3 regions of the Pseudarthrobacter sp. TE3704 genome follow, and region 2 is predicted to be linked to each of the others. Evidence: riboswitches for the same ligand, from Rfam matches in the RefSeq annotation. Region 2 holds a riboswitch; each other region holds the start of a gene.

Region 1 (2,257 bases), on a different contig from region 2:
ACTGGGACGGGAAGTACAGGCGGTCGGAGTCCACGGCGGCAACAAAGAAGCGGGCTTGGCTGGCGGCCAGTGTTTCGGCCAGCGTGCCGCGCCCCCGGCACACGTCATGGCTCATCAGCGCCTCGGTGATGGCGATGTAGCTGTTGGCGTCAAACCGCTGCACCAGTTTGTTGCCCTGGTGGTCAAGGTAGCTCTCCACTTGGTAGCGTCCGCGTTCCGCCAGGCACTCACCCTGCAACGGCGATTCGGGAGCCTGCGGGGCACGGCCGAACCTGCCTTCCAGCTCGGCGGCCGAGCGGTAGGTGATGTGTGCGATGCGCCGTGCCAGTGCCAGTCCAGCCTCGGGGAAAGGGCCGCCGTAATAATCGCCGCCGTTGAAGTTGGGGTCCTGCCGGATGGCGAGGGTCTGCGCCTGGGCGAAGGCGATCTGTTCGGCCGTGCTGGCGGCCCCTACGGCGATGACCGCACAGCGCTGCACGCGCTCCGGGTAGGTGACAGCCCATTCGAGGGCGCGGGCCCCGCCCATGGAACCGCCCAGGACAGCAAACCAGTGTGAGATGCCGAGCTGGTCAGCCAGCCGGGCCTCCGCCACGGTGCTGTCCCGCAGTGTGACCAGGGGAAAGCGGGAACCCCAGGGGTTGCCGTCGGGGGCAGGCGAGGACGGGCCGGTGGATCCGTAGCAGCCGCCCACGATGTTGATGGAGACAACGAAGAAACGGTCTGTATCCACGGGCGCGCCGGGTCCGGCCAGCTGTTCCCACCAGCCCGGCTCGTCGGTGTCGCCCCGGGTCACGTGGGTGCTGCCGGTGAGCGCATGTTCGATCAGGATGGCGTTGCTGCCGTCCGCGTTGAGGGTGCCCCAGGTTTCGTAGGCGAGCGTCACCTCCGGAAGGTAGCCGCCGGCCTCAAGTTCCAGGCCTCCAATGGAGGCGTAGCGGACAATCCCGTGTTCGGGAACGGTGGTACGGGTGACGGTAACCGTCATGGCAAGACCTCTTCTACGCGCTTGCCCGCCGTCGAATGACCGGCAGGCCAGGTCTTCACCCGGGGCACCCCACCGCGGAAGGAGGGTTGCCGGCCAGCAAGCCGGGGCTGTCACTGGCACTCATGACCTGGTTCGAGTGTACGAAACACCACCCATCCCAAGCCAAGAGTGTGACTGGTTGTGACTTCCCCGGCCCGGGCACGCCGGCCCTGGCTGCCTGTTTGCTGTGGAGGCTGCCTGCCCGCCTGACGTTCCGGCCGCCGTCGGGCCTTGATCCTGGTCAGGCGCCCGACGCCGCCTTTGCTGCACGGAAGCCGGCCTCGAGGTCGGCCAGGATGTCGTCGATGTGCTCAATGCCCACCGACAGGCGGACCAGCCCGGGGGTCACGCCGGCCACGGCCTGCTGCTCCGGGGAGAGCTGGCTGTGGGTGGTGGACGCAGGGTGGATGACCAGGGACCTGACGTCCCCGATGTTGGCCACGTGCGAGTGCAGCTCCAGGGCGTCCACGAACCGTTTGCCGGCCTCGGCACCGCCGGCCAGGTTGAAGGACACAATGGCACCGGTGCCCTTGGGTCCGTACTTGCGGCCACGCTCGTGCCAGGGGCTCGAGGGCAGGCCCGCGTAGGCGACGGATTCGACGTCGTCACGCGCTTCCAGCCAGCGGGCAACCTCCGCGGCGTTGGCCACGTGGCGTTCCACCCGCAGGCTCAGCGTCTCCAGGCCCTGCGAAATCAGGAACGCGTTGAACGGCGAAACAGCGGAGCCCAGGTCCCGCAGGAGCTGGACGCGTGCCTTAAGGATGTAGGACAGATTGGAGCCCAAAGCGCCGCCCTCCCCGAGGTCACGGCCGTAGACCAGCCCGTTGTAGGTGGGGTCCGGGGTGTTGAAGCCGGGGAACCTCTCCGGGTCCTTGCTGAAGTCGAACTTGCCCGAGTCCACGATGACGCCGGCGATGGCCGCGCCGTGGCCACCCAGGTACTTCGTGGCCGAGTGGACCACGATGTCCGCGCCCCACTCCAGCGGGCGGATCAGGTACGGCGTGGACAGCGTGTTGTCCACGATCAGGGGTACGCCTGCCTCGTGGGCGGCCTGGGATACGCCTTCGATGTCCAGGACATCCTGCCGGGGGTTGGAGACCACCTCGGCAAAGAAGAGCTTGGTGTTGGGCTGCACGGCGGCGCGCCACTGGTCCAGGTTGTCCGGGTCGGCAACGAAGGTGACGGCGATGCCGAACTTTTTGAGGGTGTGGGCGAAGAGGTTGTAGGTACCGC
Region 2 (2,257 bases):
AGCTGGCACGAAGGGAGCCGGAGGGAAGCCCCAGCCGCTTCAGCAGCGGATGTGCGCAGAAGCGCCCGTCCCGCAGCCCCACCCCGTGCTCAGCGGAAAGGTACGCGGCAACGAGCCCTGCGTCGTACCCCTCGACGGAAAAGTTGACCACGCCAATGGTGTCCGTGTCCGCGTTGGTGTCCTTGAAGATCTGGTGGACCGTGACGCCCTCGATGTCCTGCAGACCTTCCACCAGGAACGAGCGGATGGCGGACTCGTGCGCGTGCCAGCGGTCCTGGTCCAACCCGGCGATGACCTGGGTGGCGCGGGCAAGGGTGGCCGCGCCCAGGACGTTGGGGGAGCCGCCCTCGTGGCGGGCCGGGCCTGTTGCCCAGCTGACGCCGTCGAGCCTTGCTTCCTTGACGGCGCCGCCGCCGGCGAGGTGTGGAACACCGGCGTCGAGCCAGTCAGGGCGTCCCACCAGGACGCCGGCGCCGAAGGGCGCGTAAAGCTTGTGACCGGAGAACGCGACGTAGTCGACGTCGTCCGCGCTGATGTCAATGCGGCGGTGCGGCGCCAGCTGGGCGGCATCCACCACGATCCGTGCGCCGTGCTGGTGGGCGAGCGTTGCCAGGGCGCGGACGGGAAGGATCTCGCCGGTGACGTTGGAGGCGCCGGTGATTGCCAGCAGGCTCACGCCGCCCTGCTCGAGTTCAGCGCGGACGGCTTCGATGGTTCCCGCGATGGTGTCGGCGGCAACGATGCTGCGGTGGGGTACTCCCTGCCAGGGCAGCAGGTTGGCGTGGTGCTCGATGTCCAGGTATAGGACGTCACCGGCATGGCGTCCGTCAGCGACGGGCAGGCAGCCGGCCAGCAGGTTGAGGGAGTCCGTGGTGTTCCTGGTGAAGATAACGGAATCGTCCGCCCGGCCGCCCACGAAATCGCGGACGATGCTGCGGGCGTTCTCGTACACGGAGGTGCTGATTTGCGACGCGTACCCGGCGCCGCGGTGGACGCTGGCGTAGTACGGCAGGATCTCGTTGAGGTAGGCGGACACCACCGAGAGGGCGGGGGCAGATGCGCCGTAGTCGAGGTTGGCGTAACGGACATGCCCGCCGGCGATCAGCGGCGCCTGGATTTCCGCGCCGGTGACGGCGGCGAGGGGGCGGCCGGCGATCGCCTTGCGCGCATCGAAAACGGTCGCAGCTTCGGTGGTGATGGCGGCGTTGGGGGAGACGGTGGCAGTTGTCACAGAGACCTCACTTCAGAACAGGACTCCGCAATACAGGAATCCGCGCTTGCCGCATCCGCTCCGGACCGGCCTGGTCGTCACCCGGGGCACCCCACCGCGAATGGAGGGTTGCCGGCCAGCAAACCGGGGTTTTGCGCTGGCACTCGTGACCTGGTTAAGAGCGTAGAACATGGGGCGCCCAGGTTTGAAGCCGGCGCAAATGTTAAGGCTTTTGTTACGCGCCGGCGTGAAAGGCGTCTTTAGCCGAAGAAAACGACGGCGGACGCCTCCTTTCGGGGGCGCCCGCCGTCGATTCTTCGGTCAGGTGGGGTTGGGGCCGGAGTCAGAGAAGGTCGTCGAGCCCCGGGTTCAACCGCTGCAGCACCTCGGAGTGCAGGATGGAGTTGGTGGCCAGGGCGTTGCCGCCGAACGGGCCGTCCTCGCCCTCCAGTGACGTAAAACGGCCGCCCGCCTCCACCACGATCGGTACCAGGGCCGCCATGTCGTAGAGGTTGAGCTCGGGTTCGCAGGCGATGTCCACCGACCCTTCTGCCACCATGCAGTAGGACCAGAAGTCGCCAAAGGCGCGGGTCCGCCAGACGTCCTCGGTAAGGCCAAGGAACTCGTCAAGGTTTCCGCGTTCCTTCCATCCGCCGAGGCTGGAATATGACAGTGACGCGTCGGACAGGCTGGAGACGTCAGACACCCGCAGCCGGGTGGCCGCGGCAAGTGAACGGCCCATGTAGGCGCCCATGCCCTTGGCCGCCCACCATCGCTTGCCCAGTGCCGGGGCACTGACCACGCCGACTACCGGCTCGCCCTCATCAACGAGGGCAATAAGGGTGGCCCACACGGGCACGCCGCGGACAAAATTCTTGGTGCCGTCGATGGGATCGATGATCCACCTGCGCGAGCCGTGGCCGGTGCTGCCAAACTCCTCACCGAGTACTGCGTCCCGTGGACGGGAGCGGGAGAGTTGGCCGCGGATGGCTTCCTCCGCTGCCTTGTCCGCATCGGTGACCGGCGTCAGGTCAGGCTTGGTCTCCA
Region 3 (2,257 bases), on a different contig from region 2:
CATGCGGAACTTGGCATCAGTGGCCGTCCCCACTACCTGGTCCCACCAGCTGGTTTTGATGTCCGCTTCCGGGGCTCCACCGGAAGCCGGGCTGTAAAACGCGGCGGTCTGCAGGAGGAACGGCTTGTCCCGCCCCTCCGAATAGGTGGCGTAGAAGTTCTCCCCGCCGGAGGCCGTCAGCATCTCCTGCAGCTCCCCTGCGCGGGGGACGGTATTGACCGCCGCACCGCCGGCTGTGTCGTCGTGATAGGCGGTCAGGCCCACCCAATCCACGGCATCGTCCCCGGGATAGTAGGGGGCATAGGCTGAGTCTCCGCCGTCCCACTGGCCGTCACCGTTGGTGTTAAGCAGCGCGAACCCTTCACTTCCCTGCGCAGGCGCGTTCCGGTTCCGGCCGAACGGATAGTCCGTGCCCAGGTACGGTTCCCAGACCATCACCGTGCCGCCGTCAGCCTCCCGGAACGCCGCCGTCACGGCCTGGAACGCGCCGCGGTAGGCAGCGGGCTGCTGGCCCCACTCAACCCAGCTTGCGTTCATGTCCGGGGCAAACCGGATCAGCAGCTGGCCCTTGAAGGTGGAAGCAAGCTCCCGCACCTCGCCGGCGAAGGCTTTCGCGGCCGCGCCGTCAATCTGATCCAGCGGCACCGTCGGTTTCACCGTGAGCATCGCGTGGGCGCCCTGCAGCGAGGACTGCTCCAGGAAGCCCTCAATGTCGTCCTGCTCCGATGGACGGTAGGGAAAGGTGATGTCATGGCCAAAAACGGCCGGTGACGCACCCAAGCGGCCCGCAAAATCGGCGGCGGTATCCTCGCCCCATTCAAGGACTGCGCCCAGCAGCGGCTTCCCCTCTTCCGGAAAGCTCCGTGCGGCCTGCGCGGGCCCGGCGGGGAGCACTACGGCGATGAGGGCCATCAGCACCACGGCGAGGAGTGCCAGGGTTTTCCGGTGGAGGGGCACGGTGGATGACCCGGCGCGGACTCGAGGCACGGCTGTACGCATGCTGATGGGACCCCCTGCTGATGACCTGGTGACGGGGCGATGCCCCACGTGAACTCTATCCGGACGCAGGCCTGGCGGACGGTAAGGAACGCCCGCCCACCTGCGGCGATACCGCCGTCGGACGTTCCCTCGCTTAAGTGCGCAGCGTCGCCCACCACGCGCCGGACCGTTCAGTTACGGAACATGACGACGGCGGCGGTGCGGCTCCGCGTGCCAGATGTTACGTTTTTGGGGAGTAATGAGTACCGGCGCCAAGCCCTGACTGGCCGGTCGGCAACCCTCCCTTTCGCGGCGGGGTGCCTCAGGTGAATACTCGGCATGTCGACCGATTCGAGCTGCAAGCGTGAGAGAAGGAGATCCGTCGTGTCTGACGCACCTGCCCCTGAAGAAAAGCTGTCCTACCGCCTTATCAGTGGCCCGGACGACCGCGCATTCTGCGAGCGGATCTCAACCGCGCTGGCCGAGGGCTATGTCCTGCACGGCAGCCCGGCAGCAACGTTCAACGGCAGCAGCGTCATCGTTGCCCAGGCCCTGGTCCTGCCGGCGGCCATCGCTTCGGCCGACGCTGCCGTCGCCACTGCTGTTGACAACCTGGAGTCAGGCACCGAGGACCTCGAGTTCGACGGCGAGGGCCACGCATGAGCTACGCAGGAGACCTGACGCCTGAGGAAGCCTGGGCCAAGCTGGAGCAGGGCGCCATCCTGGTGGACGTGCGCACCGAGGGCGAATGGGCCCACATCGGCATTCCGGACACCAAGACCACTGACAACGATCCCCTGTTCATCCAGTGGACGTTCCCGGGAGGCATTCCCAACCCCGATTTCATCAAAGACCTGAGCCAGCAGGCGCCGGAGGACAACGGGACCGAGCTGCTGTTCATCTGCCGCTCCGGCCAGCGCTCCATCTCCGCGGCCATCGCCGCCACGCAGGCCGGTTTCACCTCGTACAACGTCCTGGAGGGCTTCGAGGGTGAGCCGGACCGCTACGGCGAACGCACCGTCAACGGCTGGAAGAACCGCGGCCTGCCGACCAACCTGGGAAAGAACTAAGTGACCTTCAATAACGACGCCGCCGGCTGGAGCCCTGACACCCAGGCAGTCCGCGGCGGGCTGGACCGCACCAATTTCCAGGAAACCAGCGAGGCCGTGTTCCTGAACTCGGGCTTCGTGTACGAATCCGCTGCCGCCGCCGAGCGGGCATTCACGGGTGAGGACGAGCGCTTCGTCTACTCCCGGTACGGCAACCCCTCGGTGGCCAC

What was found. A riboswitch is a leader RNA that binds a small molecule or an ion and turns the genes downstream of it on or off. The one in region 2 is predicted to bind S-adenosylmethionine.
Region 1: linked by a shared signal. The riboswitch ahead of metX (homoserine O-acetyltransferase MetX) and the one ahead of ACZ9BC_RS07615 (aminotransferase class V-fold PLP-dependent enzyme) in region 2 are both predicted to bind S-adenosylmethionine.
Region 3: linked by a shared signal. The riboswitch ahead of ACZ9BC_RS10750 (DUF1737 domain-containing protein) and the one ahead of ACZ9BC_RS07615 (aminotransferase class V-fold PLP-dependent enzyme) in region 2 are both predicted to bind S-adenosylmethionine.

What each region holds. Positions count from the first base shown of each region.
Region 1 covers NZ_JBWCCJ010000006.1:169,403-171,659, forward strand. Annotated here, with positions in the region: gene metX (homoserine O-acetyltransferase MetX) at 1-985, opposite strand, end outside; SAM riboswitch class IV at 998-1,113, opposite strand; gene ACZ9BC_RS16995 (bifunctional o-acetylhomoserine/o-acetylserine sulfhydrylase) at 1,266-2,257, opposite strand, start outside.
Region 2 covers NZ_JBWCCJ010000002.1:778,172-780,428, reverse strand. Annotated here, with positions in the region: gene ACZ9BC_RS07615 (aminotransferase class V-fold PLP-dependent enzyme) at 1-1,231, opposite strand, end outside; SAM riboswitch class IV at 1,269-1,382, opposite strand; gene hisN (histidinol-phosphatase) at 1,554-2,257, opposite strand, start outside.
Region 3 covers NZ_JBWCCJ010000003.1:644,296-646,552, forward strand. Annotated here, with positions in the region: gene opgC (OpgC domain-containing protein) at 1-999, opposite strand, end outside; SAM riboswitch class IV at 1,234-1,349, shown strand; gene ACZ9BC_RS10750 (DUF1737 domain-containing protein) at 1,363-1,641, shown strand; gene ACZ9BC_RS10755 (rhodanese-like domain-containing protein) at 1,638-2,048, shown strand; gene ACZ9BC_RS10760 (O-succinylhomoserine sulfhydrylase) at 2,049-2,257, shown strand, end outside.